3 regions of the Streptomyces sp. NBC_00078 genome follow, and region 3 is predicted to be linked to each of the others. Evidence: predicted binding sites of a transcription regulator. Region 3 holds the regulator's gene; each other region holds the start of a gene.
The links. The regulator HrcA, encoded in region 3, represses chaperone genes, less so after heat shock. The targets are predictions, from matches to a motif close to TTNGCACTCNGNNNNNCNGAGTGCNAA.
Positions count from the first base shown of each region.

Region 1 (4,244 bases), 1.2 Mb from region 3:
TAAGGACGTTGATCAACCGGAGGCCGAAGCCCCGAGGCCGATCAGAAGTCCATGTCACCGCCCGGCATGCCGCCGCCGGCAGGCGCGGCGGCCTTCTCCGGCTTGTCGGCGATGACGGCCTCGGTGGTGAGGAAGAGCGCGGCGATGGAGGCGGCGTTCTGCAGGGCAGAGCGCGTGACCTTCGCCGGGTCGATGATGCCTTCCTTGATCAGGTCGACGTACTCGCCGGTCGCGGCGTTCAGGCCGTGGCCCGGGGTCAGGTTGCGCACCTTCTCCACCACGACACCGCCCTCGAGGCCGGCGTTGACGGCGATCTGCTTCAGCGGGGCCTCAAGCGCGATGCGCACGGCGTTGGCGCCGGTCGCCTCGTCACCTTCGAGGTCCAGCTTCTCGAAGACGCTGGACGCCTGGATGAGCGCGACGCCACCACCGGCGACGATGCCCTCCTCGACGGCGGCCTTGGCGTTGCGGACGGCGTCCTCGATGCGGTGCTTGCGCTCCTTGAGCTCCACCTCGGTGGCGGCACCGGCCTTGATGACCGCGACACCGCCGGCGAGCTTCGCCAGGCGCTCCTGCAGCTTCTCGCGGTCGTAGTCCGAGTCGCTGTTCTCGATCTCGGCGCGGATCTGGTTGACCCGGCCCTGCACCTGCTCCGTGGAGCCGGCGCCGTCGACGATGGTGGTCTCGTCCTTGGTGATGACCACCTTGCGGGCGCGGCCCAGCAGGTCGAGGGAGGTGTTCTCGAGCTTGAGACCGACCTCCTCGGAGATGACCTCGCCACCGGTGAGGATGGCGATGTCGTTCAGCATCGCCTTGCGGCGGTCACCGAAGCCCGGGGCCTTGACGGCGACGGACTTGAAGGTGCCGCGGATCTTGTTGACGACCAGGGTCGACAGGGCCTCGCCCTCGACGTCCTCGGCGATGATCAGCAGCGGCTTGCCCGACTGCATGACCTTCTCCAGGAGCGGGAGCAGGTCCTTGACGGAGCCGATCTTGGAGTTGGCGATCAGGATGTACGGGTCGTCGAGCGACGACTCCATACGCTCCATGTCGGTGGCGAAGTACGCCGAGATGTAGCCCTTGTCGAAGCGCATACCCTCGGTGAGCTCCAGCTCCAGACCGAAGGTCTGGGACTCCTCGACGGTGATGACGCCTTCCTTGCCGACCTTGTCCATCGCCTCGGCGATGAGCTCGCCGATCTGGGTGTCGGCGGCGGAGATGGAGGCCGTCGAAGCGATCTGCTCCTTGGTCTCCACGTCCTTGGCCTGCTCAAGGAGGGCACCGGAGACGGCCTCGACGGCCTTCTCGATACCGCGCTTGAGGGCCATCGGGTTGGCGCCGGCGGCTACGTTGCGAAGGCCTTCCTTGACGAGGGCCTGGGCGAGAACGGTCGCGGTGGTCGTACCGTCACCGGCGACGTCGTCCGTCTTCTTGGCGACTTCCTTGACCAGCTCGGCGCCGATCTTCTCGTACGGGTCCTCGAGCTCGATCTCCTTGGCGATGGAGACACCATCGTTGGTGATCGTGGGGGCGCCCCACTTCTTCTCGAGGACGACGTTGCGGCCCTTGGGGCCGAGCGTCACCTTCACGGCGTCCGCGAGCTGGTTCATGCCGCGCTCGAGGCCGCGCCGCGCCTCCTCGTCGAACGCGATGATCTTGGCCATGTGAAGTGGTCCCTCCAGGACTGGGGGTGATTCCTTCGGACCGCGCCCGCGCCCGCGACGGACGGCTCGCCGGCCTTGTGGTTCCTTGCCCCACCCGGCCTGCGGGCCTCACCGACCCGGTCCTTCGTTGTCACTCTCACCTTCAGAGTGCTAACGCAATGATTAGCACTCGCCCCCGTCGAGTGCAAGGTGCGCCCGCGAAGCGGGCCCCTTGGGAGTGGTGCTCGGGCGACGGGCGGGCGCAGGCACCTGCCGGGGATCGGGCAGGTGACCGCGGGGCCCCGGCCCGGGTCCTCCGGGCATGCCGAAGGGCCCGCACCCTGAGGCGCGGGCCCTTCGATCAAGAAAGAAGAACGTCGCTGCAGTAACCCGGCGCGTGCTTCAGCCGGCCGCCAGCCGGACCATGTCCGCCTGCGGCCCCTTCTGGCCTTGCGAGATCTCGAAATCGACCCGCTGACCCTCTTCCAGGGTGCGGTAGCCGTCCATCTGAATCGCACTGTAGTGGACGAAAACATCCGCACCACCGTCGACCGCGATGAAGCCGTACCCCTTCTCCGCGTTGAACCACTTGACGGTGCCCTGAGCCATGCCTAACTCCCCTATTACTGGCCCTTGCACAGATCCACACTTCGCGGATCCGGGTCAGACCTCACCCCCCACGGTTGGGGGCGTGCGCCGGAACGCGTCGACCGCGGCCGAATGTATCTGTCCAACTGCCGTCTGCAACAGGTCAATCGGACGAGAAATCCGGGCACGACTGGTCGGGAATTTACTGAGAATTCACCCGAATTCAGGGCAAGTCGGGCCCCACAAAAGGAGCATAAGACGCAAAGAACCTGCACACTTTGGCTGTTTCTTGGTGCCTGGAAAGAGAGAACTCATATGCATCCGGCATAACGAGCCAAGCGGGTTCCCCAACTGTACCGTGCTCAACCATGCAGAATTGCCCCCTCCGTTTCTCTCACGGAGGGGGCAATTCGTTGAACTCTCGGTAACCGATATTACCGACGGTAATAATCGGGTCGTTCGACCTGTTTGAGTCAGCCTCCGGCGACGGCCGGGATGATCGAGACACCGGCACCGTCCGGGGTCGCCGTCTCCAGCCCCTGCTCGAAGCGCACGTCGTCGTCGTTCACGTACACGTTGACGAAGCGGCGCAGCTTGCCCTGGTCGTCGAGAACGCGCGCGGCGATACCCGTGTGCTTCTTCTCCAGGTCGGCGATGACCTCGCCGAGGGTGCCCCCTTCGGCGGCGACCTCGGCCTGGCCCCCGGTGTAGGTGCGCAGGATGGTGGGGATGCGGACGGAAACGCTCATGTTCAAACCTCCGGTCAGGTACTCGCCCTCAGGGGCGCGGGGCTGTGTTGGATGTGCCGCTGCTGCCGTCGCGTGGGCGCGACCAGCCCCCAGCGGCCCGCAGACAAGAACAGCTACACGAGCCCAGCGTCGCGGAACGACTCCAGGTTGGGACGAATCGTCGCGGTCAGCCCCGTGCCGGCCACCGCGTCCAGCGTCTTGAGGCCGTCACCGGTGTTCAGGACGACCGTCGTCAGGGCCGGGTCCAGCAGACCGTTCTCGATCAGCTTCTTCGTCACACCGACGGTCACCCCGCCGGCGGTCTCCGCGAAGATGCCCTCGGTCTGGGCGAGCAGCCGGATCGCGTCGACGACCTGCTCGTCGTTGACGTCCTCCACCGCACCGCCGGTGCGGCGGGCGATGTCGAGAACGTAGGGGCCGTCCGCCGGGTTGCCGATCGCCAGGGACTTGGCGATGGTGTTCGGCTTCTGCGGCCGCACGACGTCGTGGCCCGCCTTGTACGCGACCGACACCGGCGAGCAGCCCTCGGCCTGCGCACCGAAGATCTTGTACGGCTTGTCCTCGACGAGCCCGAGCCTGATCAGTTCCTGCAGACCCTTGTCGATCTTCGTGAGCTGGGAGCCGGAGGCGATCGGGACGACCAGCTGGTCCGGGAGCTGCCAGCCGAGCTGCTCGCAGATCTCGTACGCCAGGGTCTTGGAGCCCTCGGCGTAGTACGGCCGCAGGTTGACGTTGACGAAGCCCCAGCCCTCGCCGGCCGGGTCGCCGATCAGCTCGGAGCAGAAGCGGTTCACGTCGTCGTAGTTGCCCTCGATGCCGACGAGCTCGCCGCCGTAGACCGCGGCCATGACGACCTTGCCCTGCTCCAGGTCGTGCGGGATGAAGACGCAGGAGCGGAAGCCGGCGCGGGCGGCGGCGGCACCCACCGCACCGGCGAGGTTGCCGGTGGAGGAGCAGGAGAGGGTGGTGAAGCCGAAGGCGCGCGCGGCCTCGATGGCCTGCGCGACGACGCGGTCCTTGAAGGAGTGCGTCGGGTTGCCGGAGTCGTCCTTCACGAAGAGCTTGCCGGCGTCGACGCCCAGCTCACGCGCCAGGTTGTCGGCCTTGACGAGCTTGGTCCAGCCGGGGTTGATGTTCGGCTTGTCCGCCACGTCCGCGGGGACGGGCAGCAGCGGCGCATAGCGCCAGATGTTCGCGGGACCCGCCTCGATCTGCTTGCGGAGCTCCTCGGTGTCGTAGGCCGAGAAGTCGTACGCGATCTCGA
Region 1 covers NZ_JAPELX010000001.1:4,126,851-4,131,094, forward strand. Annotated here, with positions in the region: gene groL (chaperonin GroEL) at 42-1,664, opposite strand; gene OOK07_RS19210 (cold-shock protein) at 2,046-2,252, opposite strand; gene OOK07_RS19215 (MoaD/ThiS family protein) at 2,705-2,980, opposite strand; gene thrC (threonine synthase) at 3,094-4,244, opposite strand, start outside.
Region 1: groL (chaperonin GroEL) is a predicted target of HrcA. The motif match lies at 1,792-1,818, and genes of this name have one in related genera.

Region 2 (4,244 bases), 2.7 Mb from region 3:
TGGGGGATGCCCGGCGCGATCTTCAGCGCGGCGCGCGGCGCCTTGCGGGCCGCCTCGACCGCCCACGACAGGGGCGGCGAGTAGGTCTCCGGGTCGAAAACGCGCCCGCGACCGCCGCGCCGGGCCGGATCGACGAACACGGCGTCGTAGCCGGAGGTGTCCACCTCCGTGACGTCCGCCTCCCGCACCTCGATCAGCTCGGCGAGCCCGAGCGCGTCTGCGTTCGCGCGGGCCACGGCCGCGGCCGCCGGATCCCGGTCCACGGCGAGCACCCGGATCCCCGCCCGGGCGAGCGCGATGGCATCACCGCCGATCCCACAGCACAGGTCGGCGACGGACCGCGCGCCCGTCGCCCGGAAGCACTCGGCGCGATACGTCGCCACGCTCGCCCGCGTCGACTGCTCCACCCCGTTCGGCGTGAAGAACATCCGCGCCGCGTCCCCGGCGGCGAACTTGGCCGCTGCCCGCTGCCGCAGCCGGGCCTGTCCGATCGCCGCCGACACCAGCTCGGCGGGGTGTTCGCGGCGCAGCCGGGTGGCGACGGCCAGCTCGTCGGCCGGGGCCGTGCCACGCACCTCGTCGAGGAGGGCGCGGCCTTCGGGGGTGAGGAGGGGAGCGAGGTCGTTCACCGGCTCATTGTGGGCCAGTCGGTGGACGGTGCGCCTCCGGCCGCGGTGTCGGGCCGGGATCCGGGGGGTGGCCTGCGAGGATCCCGCGTCATGCGAGCAGTCGTACAAAATGACAAGAATCGCGCTTATGGGGTGAGCCGGATCCGCGGTGGGATCGCCGTGCTCGCCGTCGCGGCCATCGCCTCGGGCTGTGCCCCGGACGGCAGTTCCCAGGTGCGCCCCGCCTCCGGCCGGCAGCCGCTGCAGGCACCCCCCGCCCGCGCCCTCGGCGCGTACGCCGCGAAGCTGCACGCGGCGTACGCCGCCCGGGCCGCCGCGGCCAGGCGCTGGGGCCTGGACCAGGTTCCGCTGACGGCTCCGCCGCCGCCCGCGAAGAAGCCGAGGATCACGGCCCGCAAGGGCTTCGAGGTGGACGACCAGGAGGAGCTGAACCTCCCGCCGGTCTTCACCACCGTCCCCACGACACAGAAGGTCGTCTTCCTCACCATCGACGACGGTGCCGAGAAGGACCGGGCGTTCCTGCGGATGATGAGCGAGCTGAAGATCCCGTACACCGCCTTCCTCAGCAACTTCCTGGTGAAGGACGACTACCCCTACTTCCGCACGATGCAGTCCAAGGGCGTCACCCTCAACAACCACACCCTCACGCACCCCTACCTGCCGGGACTGTCGTACGAGGAGCAGTGGGACGAGATCTGCGGCATGCAGAAGATCATGAAGAAGCAGTTCGGCAGGGCCCCGACGGTCTTCAGGCCGCCCTTCGGCAACTACAACCAGGACACGCTGCGAGCCGCGAAGTCCTGCGGAATCAAGTACGCGCCGATCTGGGACGAGGAGGTCTTCGTCGACCACTGGGAGTACCGCGAGGACGACCAGGACCTGCACCCCGGCGACATCGTCCTCACCCACTTCCGCGGCCGCCACGAGTGGAAGGGCACGATGGTCGACGACATGCGCCGGTTCCTGCGGAGGGTCACGGCCGGGGGATACGCGGTGGCCCGCCTGGAGGACTACCTGTGAGGCTGCGGGCCCTGGCGGCCGGTGCGCTGGCGCTCGTCCTGCTCACCGGCTGCGCCCAGTCCGTCGACCCGATCGAGCGGCTGGGCGCGAAGGCGGCCCAGCGGGTGCGGGCGCACGGGCCGGGCGGAGCGGCCGAACGGCCGTACCGCCGCTGGGGCCTGACCGCTCCGCTGCTCCCCGCCCCGAAGCCGTCACGTGCGCCGGGAGCGGGTACCGAAACCGACGGCCGGGCCCTGCCCCCTGTCGTCTCCCGTGTCCCGACCCGCGACAAGGTCGTCTTCCTGACCTACGACGACGGGGCCGAGAAGGACCCACGGTTCGTCGACATGGTCCGTGAGCTGCGCCTGCCCGTCAGCATGTTCCTCACGGACCGCGTCGCCGGACCGGGACACCGCCGCTTCGCCCGCCTCCAGTCGGCCGGCGCGAGCATCCAGAACCACACCCTCGGCCATCCCGCCCTGCGCGGCCTGCCCTACGCCGGCCAGCGCGCCCAGATCTGCGGCCAGCAGGACAGGCTCAGATCCCGCTTCGGCCGGCACCCCCGCCTCTTCCGCCCGCCCTACGGCACCTACGACACCGCCACCCTCCGCGCGGCCGCCGACTGCGGCATCTCGGCGCTCGTCCTGTGGCGCGTGTCGATGACGGGCGACGGCGACCTGACGTATCCGCGTGGCCGCCACCGACTGAGGCCCGGCGACATCGTGGCGGTCGACCCGGACGGGGGATCGGGCCCGACCCTGCGGGAACGGACGGCGCGGTTGCTGCGCCGGGTTCAGGGGCAGGGGCTGACGGTGGGCCGCCTGGAGGACTACGTCTGACGTTCGAGCGGCGGTGACTTTCACAGCGCAGGTCGGCAAATCTCAGCCCGTCCGGCGTTTGAGGACGAGGCCGTTCAAGCCGAAGCGGGGGTCCGGGGGCGGCAGCCCCCGGGACGGCCACCGAACCTCCGGCTCACCCAAAACCCCGCGCCGCGCCGCACGGCATTGGCACTCCGCTTGACCGAGTGCTAATCGCAGTCATAGTCTCGGGTCTGGCACTCCCCACTGGAGAGTGCCAACTACGCGACGGGCAGATCCGGCACCCGCGACGACGGATCCACCTGGTCGCCACCTCAGACAGTTAACCCCGTGAGATCTCCGAAGGGGGAGGTCGGATCGTGACGACCACCAGCTCCAAGGTTGCCATCAAGCCGCTCGAGGACCGCATTGTGGTCCAGCCGCTCGACGCCGAGCAGACCACCGCCTCTGGCCTGGTCATTCCGGACACCGCCAAGGAGAAGCCCCAGGAGGGCGTCGTCCTGGCCGTGGGCCCGGGCCGCTTCGAGAACGGCGAGCGGCTTCCGCTCGACGTCAAGACCGGCGACATCGTGCTGTACAGCAAGTACGGCGGCACCGAAGTGAAGTACAACGGCGAGGAGTACCTCGTCCTCTCGGCTCGCGACGTGCTCGCGATCATCGAGAAGTAATTCGCTTCCAAAGAACATCTGCTTTGAGCTGCGCCCCGGGCCCCCGCGACCTTATGAAGCCGGGCGTCAGGGGCGCAGTTCGTTTCACCCACATTTTCCGAGAGGGCTGAACCGCTCCCATGGCGAAGATCCTGAAGTTCGACGAGGACGCCCGTCGCGCCCTCGAGCGCGGCGTCAACAAGCTTGCCGACACGGTCAAGGTGACGATCGGCCCCAAGGGCCGCAACGTCGTCATCGACAAGAAGTTCGGCGCGCCCACCATCACCAACGACGGTGTCACCATCGCCCGTGAGGTCGAGGTCGAGGACCCGTACGAGAACCTCGGCGCCCAGCTGGTGAAGGAGGTGGCGACCAAGACCAACGACATCGCGGGTGACGGCACCACCACCGCCACCGTGCTCGCCCAGGCGCTCGTACGCGAAGGCCTGCGCAACGTCGCCGCGGGTGCCTCCCCGGCCGCCCTGAAGAAGGGCATCGACGCGGCTGTGGCCGCCATCTCCGAGGAGCTCCTCGCGACGGCCCGCCCGATCGACGAGAAGTCCGACATCGCCGCCGTGGCCGGCCTGTCCGCCCAGGACAGCCAGGTCGGCGAGCTCATCGCCGAGGCGATGGACAAGGTCGGCAAGGACGGTGTCATCACCGTCGAGGAGTCCAACACCTTCGGTCTTGAGCTGGACTTCACCGAGGGCATGGCCTTCGACAAGGGCTACCTGTCCCCCTACTTCGTCACCGACCAGGAGCGTATGGAGGCCGTCCTCGACGACCCGTACATCCTGATCAACCAGGGCAAGATCGCCTCGATCGCCGACCTGCTGCCGCTGCTGGAGAAGGTCATCCAGACCAACTCCTCCAAGCCGCTGCTGATCATCGCCGAGGACGTCGAGGGCGAGGCCCTCTCCACCCTGGTCGTCAACAAGATCCGCGGCACCTTCAACGCGGTCGCGGTCAAGGCCCCCGGCTTCGGTGACCGCCGCAAGGCGATGCTGCAGGACCTGGCGGTCCTCACCGGCGCCACCGTCATCTCCGAGGAGGTCGGCCTCAAGATCGACCAGGTCGGTCTTGACGTGCTGGGCTCCGCCCGCCGTGTCACCGTCACCAAGGACGACACCACGGTCGTCGACGGTGCCGGC
Region 2 covers NZ_JAPELX010000001.1:5,626,683-5,630,926, forward strand. Annotated here, with positions in the region: gene OOK07_RS26540 (class I SAM-dependent methyltransferase) at 1-629, opposite strand, end outside; gene OOK07_RS26545 (polysaccharide deacetylase family protein) at 720-1,649, shown strand; gene OOK07_RS26550 (polysaccharide deacetylase family protein) at 1,646-2,467, shown strand; gene groES (co-chaperone GroES) at 2,806-3,114, shown strand; gene groL (chaperonin GroEL) at 3,234-4,244, shown strand, end outside.
Region 2: groES (co-chaperone GroES) is a predicted target of HrcA. The motif match lies at 2,633-2,659, and genes of this name have one in related genera.

Region 3 (4,244 bases):
CTGCAAAGATCCCCGCCTACATCATCATCGACCCCATCATGGCCCAATCCGTACTTCTCACTGAGCCGGTGGGGCATGGAGAGGACGCGGACTACCGGCGCCAGCGCATCACGAAGTTCGGCGATCCCACGCCGCTGGAGCCCCTCGGTATCGAACTGGACACCAGCGAATTCGCAACGTACGAGAAGGTCAGGCCCCACCGCTACCCGTGACGAAGTCGATCAGCTCCTCCACCCGCCCCAGCAGCTCCGGCTCCAGGTCCTTGTAGGACCCCACCCGCTTCAGGATCGCCTGCCACACCGCGCCGGTGTTCTCCGACGGCCAGCCCAGCGCCCGGCACACCCCCGTCTTCCAGTCCTGCCCGTGCGGGACGCGCGGCCACGCCTCGATGCCCACCGAAGCCGGCTTCACCGCCTCCCAGATGTCGATGTACGGGTGCCCGACCACGAGTGCGTGCTCGCTCGTCACCGACTGCGCGATCCGCCACTCCTTGGTGCCGGGGACCAGGTGGTCCACCAGCACCCCCAGCCGCGCGTCCGGCCCCGGCGCGAACTCGGCCACGATCGACGGCAGGTCGTCCACGCCCTCCAGGTACTCCACGACCACACCCTCGACGCGCAGGTCGTCACCCCAGACCTTCTCCACCAGCTCGGCGTCGTGCCGGCCCTCCACGTAGATCCGCCCGGCGCGGGCCACGCGCGCGCGTGCGCCGGGGACGGCGACCGAACCGGATGCCGTGCGGGTGGGCCGTACCGGAGCCGACGAGGACGGGCGGACAAGCGTCACCACCCTGCCCTCCAGCAGAAAGCCCCGCGGCTCCATCGGGAACACCCGGTGCTTGCCGAAGCGGTCCTCCAGGGTCACCGTGCCCGCCTCGCAGCGGATCACCGCGCCGCAGAAACCGGTGCCGGGTTCCTCGACCACCAGACCGGGCTCGGCCGCGACCTCCGGGACGGGCTTGGGCTTCTTCCACGGCGGGGTCAGATCGGCGGAGTACTGGCGCATTCGGATGACGATAGGAGAAGCCGCCGGGCGGCGGTCACGACACGCCGAAACGCGCGGCCAGCCCGTCGCGCTGTGCCCGCACGAACCCCGCGTCGACCACCGCTCCGTGACCGGGCACATACAGCGCGTCCGCGCCGCCCAGGTCCAGAAGCCGGTCGAGGGCGGCCGGCCAGTGCGACGGTACGGCGTCGGAGCCCGCCTGGGGCTCACCGGACTCCTCGACCAGATCGCCGCAGAACACGACCTCCGGGGAGCCGGGGACCAGGACGGCGAGGTCGTGCGCCGTGTGACCCGGGCCCACGTTCGCCAGCAGGACCTGCCGCCCGCCGCCCAGGTCGAGGGTCCACTCGCCGGAGACGTGATGCCGGGGCGCGACCAGGGCGTCCACCGCCTCCTCGGCCACCCGTGCGTCCAGACCGTTGCCCACCGCGTCCGCCCGCAGCTCCTCGCGCGCGTGCCGTGCGCCGAACACCGTGTCCATGCCCACCGCGCCGTACACCTCCGCACCCGCGAACGCCGCCGCCCCGAAGACATGGTCGAAGTGAGGATGCGTGAGCGCGAGATGAGTCACACGATGACCGGTGAGTTCCTGCGCCTCTGTACGCAACCGCACGCCCTCCGCGAGGCTCGCCCCGGCGTCGATCACCAGCGCCGTACCCGCCCCGACGACCAGCCCAGCCGTGCAGTCCCAGCCCGGAAGACGGCACCGCCCCACCCCGGCCGCCACCCGCTCCCACCCCAGCTCTTCCCAAGTCACCGTCATACGGCGACGCTAGCCGTACGACCCCGCCGACGGGGGCCGACCTTGCCCTGGGTGTACCCCACAGCCGTACACTGGGCCGGGGAACGCTGGCACTCGGACGGACAGAGTGCCAGGCGAGGTGCCTAGGGGACGACTTCTGGAGGTGTGCGCGGTGCTGAGCGAACGACGGCTTCAGGTGCTGCGCGCCATCGTCCAGGACTACGTCGGCACCGAGGAGCCGGTCGGGTCGAAGGCACTCACCGAGCGGCACAACCTCGGCGTGTCCCCGGCGACGGTGCGTAACGACATGGCGGCCCTGGAGGACGAGGGGTTCATCGCCCAGCCGCACACCAGCGCCGGACGGATCCCCACCGACAAGGGGTACCGGCTGTTCGTCGACAAGCTCGCCGGCGTCAAGCCGATGTCGGCGCCCGAGCGGCGGGCCATCCAGAACTTCCTCGACGGCGCCGTAGATCTTGATGACGTGGTGGCGCGGACGGTTCGGCTGCTGGCCCAGCTCACGCGGCAGGTGGCGGTCGTCCAGTACCCGTCGCTGACCCGCTCGACCGTGCGGCACGTGGAGCTGCTGTCGCTCGCCCCCGCGCGCGTGATGCTCGTGCTGATCACGGACACCGGCCGGGTCGAACAGCGGATGGTCGACTGCCCGGCACCCTTCGGCGAGGCCTCCCTCGCCGACCTGCGGGCCCGGCTCAACAGCCGGGTCGCGGGGCGCCGGTTCACGGACGTGCCCCGGCTCGTGGAAGACCTGCCGGAAGGCTTCGATGCCGAGGACCGGGGTACGGTCTCGACAGTGCTCTCCACACTTCTGGAGACACTGGTCGAGGAGAACGAGGAACGGCTGATGATCGGCGGCACCGCCAATCTGACCCGTTTCGGACATGACTTCCCCCTCACCATCCGCCCCGTCCTGGAGGCGCTTGAGGAGCAGGTCGTGCTCCTCAAGTTGCTTGGCGAGGCGGGGGATTCGGGCATGACGGTGCGCATCGGGCACGAGAACGCCTATGAGGGACTCAACTCCACTTCGGTGGTGTCGGTCGGCTACGGTTCGGGCAACGAGGCGGTCGCCAAGCTCGGCGTGGTCGGACCGACTCGCATGGATTACCCGGGAACGATGGGAGCGGTACGCGCAGTGGCACGGTACGTCGGACAGATCCTGGCGGAGTCGTAAGTGGCCACGGACTACTACGCCGTTCTCGGCGTGCGCCGCGACGCGTCGCAGGAAGAGATCAAGAAGGCCTTCCGGCGGCTCGCGCGCGAGCTGCACCCGGACGTCAATCCGGACCCGAAGACCCAGGAGCGGTTCAAGGAGATCAACGCCGCCTACGAGGTGTTGTCGGACCCGCAGAAGAAGCAGGTCTACGACCTCGGCGGCGACCCGCTCTCGCAGGCCGGCGGTGGTGCCGGCGGCTTCGGCGCGGGCGGCTTCGGGAACTTCTCGGACATCATGGACGCGTTCTTCGGTACGGCGTCGCAGCGGGGTCCGCGGTCGCGTACGCGCCGGGGCCAGGACGCGATGATCCGGCTGGAGATCGACCTCGACGAGGCCGCCTTCGGCACGACGAAGGACATCCAGGTCGACACGGCGATCGTCTGCTCCACCTGTAACGGTGAGGGTGCGGCGCCCGGCACGACCGCTCAGACGTGTGACATGTGCCGCGGCCGCGGCGAGGTGTCGCAGGTGACCCGGTCCTTCCTGGGCCAGGTCATGACGTCCCGCCCGTGCCCGCAGTGCCAGGGCTTCGGCACCGTCGTACCCACGCCGTGCCCGGAGTGCGCCGGCGACGGCCGGGTCCGCTCGCGTCGCACGCTCACGGTCAAGATCCCGGCCGGTGTCGACAACGGCACCCGCATCCAGCTCGCGGGCGAGGGCGAGGTCGGCCCCGGTGGCGGCCCCGCCGGTGACCTCTACGTCGAGATCCACGAGCTGCCGCACTCGACCTTCCAGCGGCGCGGTGACGACCTGCACTGCACGGTCACCATCCCGATGACGGCCGCGTCCCTCGGCACCAAGGTCCCGCTGGAGACGCTGGACGGCATGGAGGAGGTCGACATCCGGCCCGGCACCCAGTCCGGCCAGTCGATCCCGCTGCACGGCCGCGGTGTCACGCACCTGCGCGGCGGCGGCCGCGGCGACCTCATCGTCCACGTCGAGGTCCAGACCCCGAGCAAGCTGGACCCGGAACAGGAGCGCCTCCTGCGTGAGCTGGCCAAGCTGCGCGGCGAGGAGCGTCCGGTGGGGCAGTTCCAGCCGGGGCAGCAGGGGTTGTTCTCGCGGCTGAAGGACGCGTTCAACGGCCGCTGACGTGAGCTGTGGGACGGCTGCCGGGGGTCCGGGGGTCGTCCCCCGGGTGGGCACAGTCAGCCGGGGCAGCAGGGGCTCTTCTCGCGGCTCAAGGATGCGTTCAACGGGCGCTGAGGTGGTGCTGGGGGCTCCGCCCCCGGACCCCCCGTTGGGCCCTGAGCGGGCCTCGTCCCG
Region 3 covers NZ_JAPELX010000001.1:2,958,835-2,963,078, reverse strand. Annotated here, with positions in the region: gene OOK07_RS13835 (Uma2 family endonuclease) at 1-212, shown strand, start outside; gene OOK07_RS13830 (DUF3097 domain-containing protein) at 190-1,005, opposite strand; gene OOK07_RS13825 (MBL fold metallo-hydrolase) at 1,040-1,768, opposite strand; gene hrcA (heat-inducible transcriptional repressor HrcA) at 1,920-2,936, shown strand; gene dnaJ (molecular chaperone DnaJ) at 2,937-4,070, shown strand.